3 regions of the Streptomyces sp. NPDC093109 genome follow, and region 1 is predicted to be linked to each of the others. Evidence: riboswitches for the same ligand, from Rfam matches in the RefSeq annotation. Region 1 holds a riboswitch; each other region holds the start of a gene.

Region 1 (4,484 bases):
GGAGGGGTAGGCGAAGGCGACATGGACGACCCGGCCGCGCCATTCCGGGTGGTCGGTCAGCAGCTGGCGGTAGGCGTACAGGCCGCGGACGATGTTCTTCGACAGCTCCGTACGGTCCACCCGGACGATCGTCTTCCGGGGCTTGCCCGTGTCCGCGCTGCCGATCTGGGCGCGCAGGGCGGCCATGCGGTCGGCTACGTCGGGGCGGTGCGAGCGCTCGCGCAGGAAGTCGGCGTCGGAGCCCAGGCCGTGCACGCCGATGCGGGTGCTGCCCGTACCGCCCAGCAGCTCCGTACAGCAGGCGGTGAAGGCGTCGGCCCAGCGCCGGGTCAGAAAACCGGCGCGGTCGGCGCCGAGGATGCCGCGCAGCAGCTGGCGCGCGATGTCGTCGGGCAGCAGCCGGAAGTAGTCCACCGGCGCCCACGGGGTGTGCGAGAAGTGCCCGATCCGCAGGTCGGGGCGGAGCGCGCGCAGCATGCCTGGCACCAGCGCGAGGTGGTAGTCCTGCACGAGGACCGCCGCGCCCTCGGCCGCCTCGTCGGCCAGGGCCTGCGCGAAGGCGCGGTTGTACGTCTCGTACGACGCCCACCGGGCGCGGAACTCCGGGCCGAAGGACGGCTCCAGCGGGGTCTGGTAGAGCAGGTGGTGGACGAACCAGAGCGTCGAGTTCGCGATGTGGTTGTACGCGTCCGCGTAGACCTCGGGCGGAACGGCGATCATGCGGACCCGCTGCCCGCCGGTGTCCGCCGGGTCGAGCCTGCCGTCCAGCCGCCGCACGGCCTCGCGGTCGCCCTCGCCGAGCGCCGCGCACACCCAGACGGCGTCCACGTCCGGGCCGATGGCCGACAGCCCGGAGACCAGCCCGCCGCCGCCCCGCTTGGCCACCAGGGCGCCGTCGTCGCCCACGGTGTACGAGACGGGGCCGCGGTTGGACGCGACGAGTACTTGCGCGGGTTGCGCGGGTTGCGCGGACTGCGCGGGCTGTGCGGGTTGCTTGGGCTGCTCGGAGACCATGTGCCGAAACCTAGCCCGCGTGGCGAGGGCTCAAACGTACGGACGTGCGGGTGTGACCTGTCAGTCGCGCGGACCGCGGGTGCCGCGCATCGCCGCCAGGGCGACCGCCCCGGCACCCGCGAGCGCCAGCGTCACCCCGCCGAGCAGCCACAGGCGCTCGGCCGCCGCGCCGGTGAGGGCGAGCTGGCGGTCCGCGTCCGCGATCATGCCGATGAAGATGTGTTTCATGCCCATAAGGGATGAATGTAGGTAATCGGATCGGGGGTGGGGTGTTGCGCCGCGCCGGTACGCCGTGCCGGTACGGGCCGGGTGCCGCTACCGGGCGGGTGCCGTTTCGGCCGGGTGCCTTACGCGGCCCTGCCCGCCGTGTACTCGGCTATCTCGCGCATCGGCGGGCGCTCCTCCGTGTCCACCGCGTGCGTCCGAGGCGCGAAGCCGCCCGCGCCGTCCTCCCGCCGCTCGAACTGCGTCAGCCGCGGCCGTACCAGCTGCCCCAGCTGCCCCGCCTGTCCCGCCGGACGCCCCCGCGACAGCCGCAGCTGCGCCGTGCGGTAGATCGCCGCCGCCATCCGGCCGAGGGCTGCGTCGTCCTGGTGGCGGTGCAGCCGTACCCCTACGTCGACCTGCGCCAGCGCGTCCAGCCCCACCGCGTGGAGCGCGTCGACCAGCAGGCCCAGCTCGACGCCGTACCCGACCGGGAACGGCAGCCGCTCCAGCAGGGCGCGGCGCGCCGCGTACTCCCCGCCCAGCGGCTGGACGAAACCGGCCAGCCGGGGCCAGTGCAGATTGAGCAGCGGCCTGGCCACCAGCTCGGTCACCCGCCCGCCCTGGCCTGCGCTCTGGCCGGTGCCCTGACCGGCGCCCCCGGTACCGGGCGCGTCCGTGGCGTTCCTCAGCGGCCGGTCGTACATCGCCTTCACGAAGTCCACCCCCGGGTCCGTGAGCAGCGGGCCGACCGTCCCGGACACGAAGTCCGCCGAGAACTCCCGCAGGTCGGCGTCCACGAAGCACACGACATCGCCGCTCGTCACCAGCAGCGACCGCCACAGCACCTCGCCCTTGCCGGGCAGGGCCGGCAGCCTCGGCAGGATCGCGTCCCGGTGCACGACGCGCGCGCCGGCCGCCGCCGCCACCCGGGCCGTACGGTCCGTGGAGCCGGAGTCGATCACCACCAGCTCGTCCACCAGCGGCGCCGTCCGCGTCATCAGCGCGCGCCGGATCACGGAGACGATCTCGCCGACCGTCTCCTCCTCGTTCAGCGCCGGCAGCACGACGCTCACCGTGCTGCCCCGGGCGGCCTTCGCCGCCAGCAGCTGGTCGAGCGTACGGTCGGCGGCGGACCAGGAACGCCTGGCCAGCCAGCGTTCCACCTCTTCCAGCACGTTCGGTACTCCCTGCGCTGATCCGTAAAGCTTCGTAAAGCGTTGTAAAGCGTCGTAAACCACTGATCCGTGTGATCCGGTCCGGACCCCGCGCGGACCCCGTGCGGACCCCGTGCGGACCCCCGTGTGATCCATCTCGCGGTGCGGACGACTATCTCAGCCGTCCACTCCTTCGGTTACAGTCTTGAACGACACCAGCAGGTGAAACAAACGCACCGGACCCCGGGTCCGGCGTCATAGCGCTCATCCAGAGGGACTGAGGGAACGGCCCGTTGAAGTCCCGGCAACCCTCCCGCCGACCGCGAGGTCACGGTGGGGAAGGTGCCAATTCCGTCTTGCGGCGAAGTACGTCGCGAGGAAGATGAGGAGAAAGGGCCTCGCCATCATGGCTGTGCAGACCGTCCCGGACAACGAGACGAAGAACACGGGCAGCGGAAGTACGGGCAGCGGAAGCGGAAGTGTTGATTTCGGTCCCGCCGTCGCGCTCTCCTGCCGCGAATGCGGCGAACGTTTCGCCCTCGGACCCATTTTCGCCTGCGCGAGCTGTTTCGGGCCGCTCGAAGTCGCGTACGACCTGCCGAGCGGCAGTCCCGAAGAGCTGAAGAAGCGCATCGCCGAGGGCCCCGACAACATCTGGCGCTACGCACCGCTGCTGCCGGTCCCCGCCGACGTGGCCACGAAGCCGAACATCAACCCCGGCTTCACCAAGCTCGTCAAGGCCGACAATCTCGCCCGTGAACTGGGCATCACCGGCTCGCTCCACGTCAAGGACGACTCCGGCAACCCGACGCACTCCTTCAAGGACCGCGTCGTCGCCATCGCCGTCGAGGCCGCCCGCGCCTTCGGCTTCACCACGCTCTCCTGCTCCTCCACGGGCAACCTCGCGGGCGCCGTCGGCGCCGCCGCCGCCCGCGCCGGGCTGCGCTCGTGCGTGTTCATCCCGCACGACCTGGAGCAGGGCAAGGTCGTCATGGCCGCGGTGTACGGCGGTGAGCTGGTCGGCATCGAGGGCAATTACGACGACGTGAACCGTTTCTGCTCCGAGCTGATCGGCGACCCGCTCGGTGAGGGCTGGGGCTTCGTCAACGTCAACCTGCGCCCGTACTACGGCGAGGGCTCCAAGACGCTCGCGTACGAGATCTGCGAGCAGCTCGGCTGGCGGCTGCCCGACCAGCTCGTCATCCCGATCGCCTCGGGCTCCCAGCTCACGAAGATCGACAAGGGTCTTCAGGAGCTGATCAAGCTGGGCCTGGTCGAGGACAAGCCGTACAAGATCTTCGGCGCCCAGGCCGAGGGCTGCTCGCCGGTCTCCACCGCCTTCAAGGCGGGCCACGACGTCGTACGGCCGCAGAAGCCGGACACCATCGCCAAGTCGCTGGCGATCGGCAACCCGGCGGACGGCCCGTACGTCCTGGACATCGCCCGGCGCACCGGCGGTGCCGTCGAGGACGTCAACGACGAGCAGATCGTCGACGCGATCAAGCTGCTCGCCCGTACGGAGGGGATCTTCGCGGAGACCGCGGGCGGGGTGACCGTCGGCGTGACGAAGAAGCTCATCGAGGCGGGGCTGCTGGACCCGACGCTCACCACCGTGGTCCTGAACACCGGTGACGGCCTCAAGACGCTGGACGCCGTGGCGCCCACGACCGGGCCGACGGCGACGATCAGGCCGAGTCTCGACGCGTTCCGGGCGGCCGGGCTGGCGGCGGTCGGGAGCGACGGCGCTTCCGGTGACGCTTCCGGTGAAGCCTCCGACGGCGCGAGCTGACCCCCACTCGTTCAGCAGCGACCCCGTACTCCGCAGAAAGGGCACCACCATGAGCGTCAAGGTCCGCATCCCCACCATCCTCCGCACGTACACCGGTGGTGAGGCCGAGGTCCCGGCGGAGGGCGCGACCCTCGCCGAGGTCATCCAGTCCCTGGAGGCCAACCACCCCGGCATCGCCGCGCGCGTCCTGGACGACCAGGGCAAGCTGCGCCGCTTCGTGAACGTGTACGTGAACGACGACGACGTCCGCTTCGAGCAGGGCCTGGAGACCGCGACGCCCGCGGGCGCCGGCATCTCGATCATCCCGGCGGTCGCCGGCG
Region 2 (4,484 bases), on a different contig from region 1:
CCCCGGCCCGGTCTCCCGCGAGGGAACCGGCCGGGGCCCTCGGCGTTTCCGGTACGCGTCCGCTTGATCTCCGTCCGGAGTGCGGGCAGGCGTCTTACGTGCCGGGCGTACGCCGATAGGCTGGCCCCGGGTCCTCGCGGGCCCGCGTACCCGTCCCGGAGACCAGGAGCGAGCGATGAGCGCTGTTACCCCCGTCGGAGGCGACCCCGTGGCGGACCGCACCTGGCCGGGTGTGCTGAACGCCCTGCTGGACGGTGCCGATCTGAGCGCCGGCGCGACCGCCTGGGCGATGGACCGGATGATGAGCGGCGAGGCCACCGACGCGCAGATCGCCGGGTTCGCGGTGGCGCTGCGGGCCAAGGGCGAGACCGTCGAGGAGATCAGCGGTCTGGTCCGGGCGATGTACGGGCACGCCCGGCTGATAGAGGTTCCCGGCCGGACCGTCGATGTCGTCGGCACCGGCGGCGACGGCGCCAAGACCGTCAATATCTCCACCATGTCCTCGATCGTCGTCGCGGGCACCGGCGCGAAGGTCGTCAAGCACGGCAGCCGCGCCGCGTCCTCGGCGAGCGGGGCCTCCGACGTACTGGCGAAGCTCGGCGTCAATCTGGAGCTGACCCCGGAGCGGGTGGCCGAGGTCGCCGAGGAGGCGGGCATCACCTTCTGCTTCGCGGTGAAGTTCCACCCCGCCCTGCGCCATGTGGGGGCCGCGCGCGGCGAGCTGGGCATCCGTACGGTCTTCAACTTCCTTGGCCCGCTGACCAATCCCGCCCGGGTACGGTCCCAGGCGACCGGTGTCGCCGATGCCCGGATGGCGCCGATCGTCGCCGGGGTGCTGGCCGAGCGGGGCTCGTCCGCGCTGGTCTTCCGGGGCGACGACGGACTCGACGAGCTGACCACCACGGCCACCTCCCGGGTCTGGGTCGTCCGGGACGGCAAGGTCACCGAGCAGGCCTTCGACCCGCGCGACGTCGGGCTGTCCCTCGTCCCGGTCGAGGCGCTGCGCGGCGCGGACGCGTCGTACAACGCGGATGTCGCCCGCCGGCTGCTGGCCGGCGAGACCGGGCCCGTACGGGACGCCGTCCTGCTCAACGCGGCGGCGGCGCTGGTGGCCCTGGACCCGACCGACGACGCGCTGGAACTCCAGCTGGCGGCGGGCATCGCCCGCGCGGCGGAGTCCATCGACTCGGGCGCGGCGGCGCGCTCGCTGGCCCGCTGGGTGAGCGCGAGCAACGCCTGACGGCAGGGTGAGGTGAGGCGTTACGGGACGGGGGTGGCTTTTCCGTCCCGTATCGCGGACAGCTGTTGGGCGGTCCGGCACGCTGTGCCATACTTTCGCCCAAGGTCATGAGTGACAGCGATTTAGGCCCCGGCTCGCTGTCCGGCAACCCTCCGTCCGTGGCGGGGTGCCCCGGGTGAAGACCAGGCCGTAGGCAGCGAGGTCTACGGCAAGCGCGGACCCCTTGTGCCTTTGGGGTCCTGGTCCTCAAGGGAGCAGTCTCGTGAGCAAGCGAATGCGTTAGGGCTGTTACGCCCCCTCTTCACCACACCTCCGCACGGTGATCTCCGTGTGTCGAGGCATTCCCCGCGCCAACGTCATGGCTCCGCCATGCCCGCCCGCGGGTTCCTGAAGCCGCCATTCCGCCTTGTCCTGCCGGGAGATACCGCCATGTCCGCATACCCGAACGCCACCGCCACTGCCACCGCCGGCTCCGCGCCCCCCTCCGACGACCCCGCCTGTGGCGCGCCGCTCCCGGTGCTGGGGCGGGACGTGACCGTGCCGCTCGTCACCGGTGGCGAGGTCGGCTACGCGGCCCTGGACTACGCGGCCAGCGCCCCGGCGCTCCAGCGCGTGTGGGACGACGTCGCCGCGTACGCCCCGTACTACGGCAGCGTCCACCGGGGCGCCGGCTATCTCTCGCAGCTGTCCACGGACCTCTTCGAGAACAGCCGCCGCACGGTCGCGGAGTTCCTCGGCTGCCGCCCGGACGACCAGGTCGTCTTCACCCGCTCGACCACCGACTCGCTGAATCTGCTGGCCGCCGTGGTCCCCGACGGCTGCCAGGTGTTCGTCTTCGAGACGGAGCACCACGCCTCGCTGCTGCCGTGGCGGGACGCCCTGGTGACCTACCTGAACGCTCCCCGTACCCCGGCCGAGGCCGTCGCCACCCTGGAGCGCGCGCTCGCCTCGCGCGACCCGAAGGGGCCGGCGCTGGTCTGTGTCACGGGCGCGTCCAATGTGACGGGCGAGCTGTGGCCCGTGCGGGAGCTGGCCGCCGCCGCCCACGCGCACGGCGCCCGGATCGTGCTGGACGCCGCTCAGCTCGTACCGCACCACGCGGTGGACATCGCCGAGCTGGATGTCGACTGGATCGCCTTCTCCGGGCACAAGCTGTACGCGCCGTTCGGCTCCGGGGTCCTCGCGGGCCGCGCCGACTGGCTGCGGGACGCCGAGCCGTATCTCGCGGGCGGCGGCGCCAGCCGCAAGGTCGCGCGCCGGGCCGACGGCGGCGTGGACGTCGACTGGCACACCACGGCGGCGCGCCACGAGGCCGGTTCGCCGAACGTCATCGGGGTGTACGCGATCGCCTCGGCCTGCAAGGCGCTGACGGAGGCCGGCTTCGACGCGCTGTCGGCGCGCGAGCAGGCGCTGGTGGCGCGGGTGCGGGCGGGGCTCGCCGAGGTGCCCGAGGTGAAGGTGCTCTCCCTCTTCGGGGACGACGCGCCGCGGGTCGGGGTGCTGTCGTTCGTCGTCGAGGGGTGGAACAGCTCGCACTTCGCCGCCGCGCTCTCGGCGGAGTACGGCATCGGGGTACGGGACGGGCTGTTCTGCGCGCACCCGCTGGTGCGGACGCTGCTGGGCAGCGACCCGCAGGACCCGGGGGAGTGCGGCGCGCCGGAGGCGGAGCCGGGCGAGCGCTCGCTCAACGCGATCCGGGTGAGCTTCGGCGCGGGGACGCCGGACGAGCACGTGGAGCGGTTCGTCCGGGCGGTGCGCGAGCTGGTCAGCGACGGCGCCCGGTGGAACTACCGCACGGAGGACGGCCGGTGCGTCCCGGACCGTAACGGCGCCGCGACGGCCGCCGCGTAACGCGTACGTACGTACGTACCCGCCGGAGGCGGTCCTACGCGTCGAGTCCGATCGCGAAGGCCGCCTCCAGGTCGTGCTGCGAGTACGTACGGAACGCGACGTGGGTGTCGGTGGCCTCGACGCCGGGGATCTTGCTGATCCGGCCGGGGATGACATCGGCGAGATCGTCGTGCTTGGGTACGCGCACCATGGCGATCAGGTCGTACGTACCGGTCACCGAGAAGACCTCGCTGACGCTGTCGAGCGAGGCGATGGACTCGGCGATCTCGGGGATCCGGTCGACGCTGGTCTTGATGAGCACGATCGCGGTGATCACGGTTGGCGTTCTCCCTCGGTGGCCCCGGTCTGTCCGTGCACTCTATCGGTACGCCAGTAACGCACCCAGGCGTAGCAGAAGCCGGCGCCGAACCCCACCAGATGCGCGAGGTAGGCGACCCCGGGGCCCTCGCCCGCGCCGCGCAGGGCCAGCCACTGGAGCGCGAACCAGAAGATCAGCACGGACCAGGCGGGGAAGCGCAGCGGCAGGAAGAGCAGGAACGGGAAGAGACTGGTGACCCGGGCCCGCGGGAAGAGGTAGAGGAAGGCGCCGAGCACCCCCGAGATCGCGCCGGAGGCGCCCACCAGGGTCTGCGCGGAGCCGGCGTTGGCCGCCGCGTACGCGAAGAGGGCGAGATAGCCGACGCCGAGGGAGAAGAGCAGGAAGTGCGCCCGGCCCATGCGCTCCTCGGTCATCGCCCCGAACACATGCAGGAAGAGCATGTTGCCGAGCAGGTGCAGCCAGCCGCCGTGGACGAAGAGCGCGGTGAGCGGGGTGAGGAGGGTACGGGCGGAGGCGCCGCGCATCAGCTGGTCGGGGATGACGCCCCACCGTTCGAAGTAGGCGCTCTGGGCGGCGCGGAGCGCGTCGCCGTCGCCGTACCCCGGACGCAGCCCGGAGACCGGGCTGAGCAGGAAGGCCAGCACGCAGACGCCGATCAGCCCGTAGGTCACCACGGGTCCGCGTGCGAGCCTCCGCCATGAGATCACGGACAGAGCATGGCGTACCGGGACCCTTCGGTACAGAGCGCCTCGCCGCCCCGCGGGGTGCCCCTGAGGCCTTAGGGTTGCCGGATGCCATCCGCGGTTCGACGTCGCGCCGCGGGGCACCCGCACCAAGGACGATGGAAAAGGACGGCACGATCACGATGACGACGGTTCCGCAGCCCACGGCCACCACCCGATGGCGCTGCACCTTGTGCGGCAATCTGACCCGGTTCGATGTGACCCGGTCCTCGAAGTCCGTCGAGTACGTCCATCTGGACCTGGCCGGGGAGCCTAAGGTCGAGGAGCGCGAGGTGGTCAGTGAGACCATCGAGTCCGTGCGCTGCCGCTGGTGCAACGCGGTGGATCAGAT
Region 3 (4,484 bases), on a different contig from region 1:
GACGCTGCCCGCGCTGACCGAGCACACCCTCACGGACCGCGAGCGGCTCATCGAGGAGCTGGCCGTGATCCGGGAGCAGGGCTTCGCCGTGGACCGCGAGGAGAACACGCTCGGGCTGCGCTGCTTCGGCATCGCGATCCCGTACCGCACCCCGGCGCGCGACGCGATCAGCTGCTCGGTGCCGGTGGCCAGGCTCACCCCCGGGCACGAGCAGATGATCAAGGACGCGCTCTTCGACGCCCGCGACCGGCTCACCCTCGCGACCCGCCGGCTCTGACCTTTCGCCCCTTATAACGACCTTTATGAAGACTCTCTGAGAAGCCAGGCCCCGGGGAACCCCGTCCACCGCCCGCTCGTCCCTCGCAGTGAGATGAACAAGACGATCAGGCACACGGCGGTCATCTGCCTGCTGATGGTCCTCGCGCTGATGCTGCGGGCGACCTGGGTGCAGGCGTACGAGGCGAAGGCGCTCGCGGACAACCCGGACAACCGGCGGACCGCCATCGCCCAGTACGCGCACCCGCAGGGCGACATCATCGTGGCCGGCTCGCCGGTCACGGGTTCCCGGCGGACGGACAGTGGCGATCTCGCCTACGAGCGGACGTACACCGACGGCGCGCTGTACGCGCCCGTCACCGGCTACAGCTCGCAGGCGTACGGCTCCACCCAGCTGGAGGGCATCTTCGCGGACGTGCTCGACGGGACGAACAGCGCGCTCAAGAACCCGGTCGACGCGCTCACCGGCAAGCAGACCAAGCCCGGCGACGTCCTCACCACGATCGACCCGGCGGTCCAGAAGGCGGGCTACGCGGCGCTCGGCGACAAGAAGGGCGCGGCCGTCGCGATCGACCCCAAGACCGGCCGGATCCTCGCGGTGGTCTCCACCCCGTCGTACGACCCGACGGAGATCAGCGGGACGTCGGACGGCGCCGCCTGGAAGAAGCTGACGACCGGCGCGGACAAGCCGATGGTCAACCGCGCGCTGCGGCAGCCGCTGCCGCCCGGCTCGACGTTCAAGCTGGTCGTCGCGGCGGCGGCGCTGGAGGACGGGCTGTACGGCTCGGTCGACGAGAAGACCGACAGCCCGGACCCGTACACCCTGCCGAACACGCGGACCGTGCTGGAGAACGAGAGCGCCTCGGCGCCGTGCGAGAACGCCACGATCCGCACCGCCCTGCGGTACTCCTGCAACACCGTCTTCGCGAAGATGGCGGTGCGGTTGGGACAGACGAAGGTCCGGGCCATGGCCGAGAAGTTCGGGTTCAACGACTCCGCGCAGGACGTGCCGGTGCGCGCGGCGGCGAGCGTGTACCCCTCCGGCATGGACGAGGCGCAGACGGGACTGTCGGGAATCGGCCAGTTCGATGTGACGGCCACCCCGCTCCAGATGGCGATGGTCTCGGCCTCGCTGGCCAACGACGGGCTGATGGCCGCGCCGCACATGGTGTCCAAGGTGGTGGACGGCAGCGGCGGCACGGTGCGCTCGTACAAGGACAGCGACACCACCCGCATCGTCTCCTCCTCGACGGCCGAGCAGCTGCGCAGCGCGATGGTGACGGTCGTGGAGGACGGTACGGGGACGAACGCCAAGGTCAGCGGCGCGGAGGTGGGCGGCAAGACCGGCACGGCCCAGCACGGCGTGGACAACGACGGGACGCCGTACGCCTGGTTCACCTCGTACGCGAAGGACGCGTCGAGCGGCAAGGAGGTGGCGGTCGCGGTCGTCGTCGAGGACTCGGGCGCGGCGCGCTCGGAGGTCAGCGGCAACGGTCTGGCCGCGCCGATCGCGCAGAAGATGATGGCGGCGGCGGTGCGGTAGCGATCCGTACAGCGGCGCCACAGAGGCACCCACAACGGCCCCCGCAGCGGCGCCGTGCGATGACCTGGACCACTCTCGTTGTGATCCAGGTCATCTTTGGTTTGGCTTAAATGAATGTTACTTTTTCGACGTCACGAGTCTCAGCGACAAGCCCCGGCTTGCTGAGCGGCAACCCTCCTTCTGCGGTGGGGTGCCCCGGGTGATGACACGGCTCCACGCGCACACCGATGTGCCGGGAGCAAGCGCGGACCTGTCGGTCAGGTCCTGGACCTGTGACGGGAGTACGGAATGACATCGCGATCAGTGCGCGCCACGCGCCGCGTCGGCACGCTCGCGTCCCTCGTGCTTCCCGCTCCGGCCCGGCGCCGGCAAGACCCACGGCACTCGCCACGCACGGCACTCGCCGCATTCACTCACCGCACTGAGGAGCTCTCCCTCATGAGATCTGTCCTGCCCCGCCCCGCCCGCGCCCGCAGGCGCGGCTATCTGCTGGCGCTCGCCTCGGCCGGCACCGTCACCGCGCTCACCCTGACCGGCTGTGGCAGCGTCGACACGGGCGGCGGCTCGGGCTCCTCCGGCAGCGGCTCGGGCGACGGCAAGGGCGAGTCGATCACCGTCACCGCCTTCGCCGGCGCGTGGGGCGAGCTGTTCAAGTCGTCCTTCGTCGAGCCGTTCGAGAAGGACACCGGCATCAAGGTGAACCTGGTGTACGGCGCCGACTCCGACTGGGTCACCAAGCTGCGCGCGGCGGGCGGCAAGAACGCGCCGTTCGACGTTCTCGCCCTCACCCCCGGCTCGCTGCACCAGGCCGTCGGCGGCAATCTCCTCGAACCGCTGAAGACCGCCGACCTCAGCCACTGGAAGCAGCTCGACCCGGTGCTGACCGAGCGGTCGACGATCGACGGGGCGTCGTACGGCGTGCCGCTGACCACCGGCTCCAACGGGCTGCTCTACCGCACCGACAAGATCAAGCAGGCGCCCAAGGACTGGACCGACATCTTCGACAAGAAGTACTGCGGTCATGTCGCGCTGCCCCCGCTCACCTACAACGCCGGTCTTGAGTTCTTCTCCGCGCTCGTGTCCCAGGACGGCGGCAAGCTCTCCAACCCCGCCGACGTCGACAAGGGCTTCAAGAAGCTCGCCGAGCTGAAGGGCTGCGTCTCGGCCTACCCGGCGGACGCCGGCAGCGTCGCCACCGTCCTCCAGAACGGCGACGCCTGGATCGTCCCGTTCTGGGACGGCCGCGCCTTCGCCATGGAGAAGGAGGGCCAGCCGATCGGCTTCACCTACCCCTCCTCGGGCGCGGTCGGCGCGCTGACCTCGTACTACGTGCCCAAGGGCTCGAAGCACACGGCCGCCGCGTACAAGTTCCTGAACTACCTGAGCGCCGCGAAGTACCAGAAGCCGTTCGCCCAGGGCACGTTCTACGGCGCGGGCAACGACACCATCGACTACGACGCCGCCTTCAAGGCCAAGGTGAAGTACGGCGAGGACGTCTACAAGAAGTTCACCTGGGTCGACTACAAGACCGCCACCCCCAAGCTCAACGAGTGGCAGCAGCGCTGGAACCAGATCTTCAAGTAGATCGGCAGACAGAGCAGCAGACAGACCCGAGGACCTGATGTGACCAGCTCACCGCAGAAGCAGAACACGCACACCCCGCACATCGAGATCGACGGCCTCGCCTCCGGGTACGAGGGCCAGCGGGTGCTCGACGTCGACCGGCTCTCCATCCGGCGCGGCGAGTTCCTGTCCGTCCTCGGCCCCAGCGGCTGCGGCAAGACGACCCTGCTGAACAGCCTGGCCGGGTTCGTCCGCCCCACCGCGGGCCGGATCACGATCGACGGGGTGGACCTGACCGATGTCCCGACCCACCGCCGGGGCCTCGGTCTGGTCTTCCAGAACTACGCGCTCTTTCCGCACATGACCGTCGCGGACAACGTCGCGTACGGGCTGAAGGTGCGCCGGGTGGAGCGCGCCGAGCGGACCGAGCGGGTCACCGAGGCGCTGCGCCTCGTCGGTCTTGAGCAGTACGCGGCACGCCGGCCCAAGCAGCTCTCGGGCGGCCAGCAGCAGCGGGTGGCGGTGGCCCGCGCGCTGGCCACCCGGCCGGCGGTGCTGCTGCTCGACGAGCCGCTGTCGAACCTCGACGCGAAGCTGCGCCGGGAGATGCGGGTGGAGCTGCGGGAACTCCAACAGCGCCTGGGCATCACGATGGTCTTCGTCACGCACGACCAGGAGGAGGCGATGTCGCTGTCCGACCGGATCGCCGTACTGAACGGCGGCCGGCTCGAACAGCTCGGCACGCCCACGGAGATCTACCGGACCCCGGCGACCCGCTTCGTCGCCGAGTTCATCGGCGCGGCCAACATCCTGGACGGTACGGGCACGGCGGACGGGAAGCTCGCGGTGGGCGCGGGCGCGGCCCGGCTGGACTCCGGTCTGGCCGGGGTACGGGACGGGGAGGCGGTCACCGTCGCCGTACGGCCCGAGCGCGTCGCGGTGCTGCCGGCCGGCGCGGACGCAGACGCGAGCACGGGCTTCCCCGGCGAGAGCGCACGCCGAGGCGCCGGGATCGTCGGCTACCGGGCGTTCACGGGCGAGGCGTGGCAGACGCAGATCGTCGTCGCCGAGGGCGTCGCGGTCAACGCGCGTACGGCCGAGG

Evidence for each region. A riboswitch is a leader RNA that binds a small molecule or an ion and turns the genes downstream of it on or off. The one in region 1 is predicted to bind S-adenosylmethionine.
Region 2: another riboswitch for S-adenosylmethionine. It lies ahead of AB0389_RS17575 (aminotransferase class V-fold PLP-dependent enzyme); the one in region 1 lies ahead of thrC (threonine synthase).
Region 3: another riboswitch for S-adenosylmethionine. It lies ahead of AB0389_RS32410 (ABC transporter substrate-binding protein); the one in region 1 lies ahead of thrC (threonine synthase).

The regions. Positions count from the first base shown of each region.
Region 1 covers NZ_JBFBEZ010000028.1:94,210-98,693, forward strand. The annotation lists gene AB0389_RS25560 (trehalose-6-phosphate synthase) at 1-1,014, opposite strand, end outside; gene AB0389_RS25565 (hypothetical protein) at 1,075-1,242, opposite strand; gene AB0389_RS25570 (glucosyl-3-phosphoglycerate synthase) at 1,362-2,396, opposite strand; SAM riboswitch class I at 2,637-2,764, shown strand; gene thrC (threonine synthase) at 2,782-4,164, shown strand; gene AB0389_RS25580 (ubiquitin-like small modifier protein 1) at 4,214-4,484, shown strand, end outside.
Region 2 covers NZ_JBFBEZ010000016.1:83,920-88,403, forward strand. The annotation lists gene trpD (anthranilate phosphoribosyltransferase) at 176-1,240, shown strand; SAM riboswitch class IV at 1,344-1,461, shown strand; gene AB0389_RS17575 (aminotransferase class V-fold PLP-dependent enzyme) at 1,670-3,091, shown strand; gene AB0389_RS17580 (Lrp/AsnC ligand binding domain-containing protein) at 3,126-3,407, opposite strand; gene AB0389_RS17585 (rhomboid family intramembrane serine protease) at 3,404-4,117, opposite strand; gene AB0389_RS17590 (hypothetical protein) at 4,276-4,484, shown strand, end outside.
Region 3 covers NZ_JBFBEZ010000049.1:10,491-14,974, forward strand. The annotation lists gene AB0389_RS32400 (IclR family transcriptional regulator) at 1-277, shown strand, start outside; gene AB0389_RS32405 (penicillin-binding transpeptidase domain-containing protein) at 371-1,819, shown strand; SAM riboswitch class IV at 1,949-2,070, shown strand; gene AB0389_RS32410 (ABC transporter substrate-binding protein) at 2,258-3,403, shown strand; gene AB0389_RS32415 (ABC transporter ATP-binding protein) at 3,443-4,484, shown strand, end outside.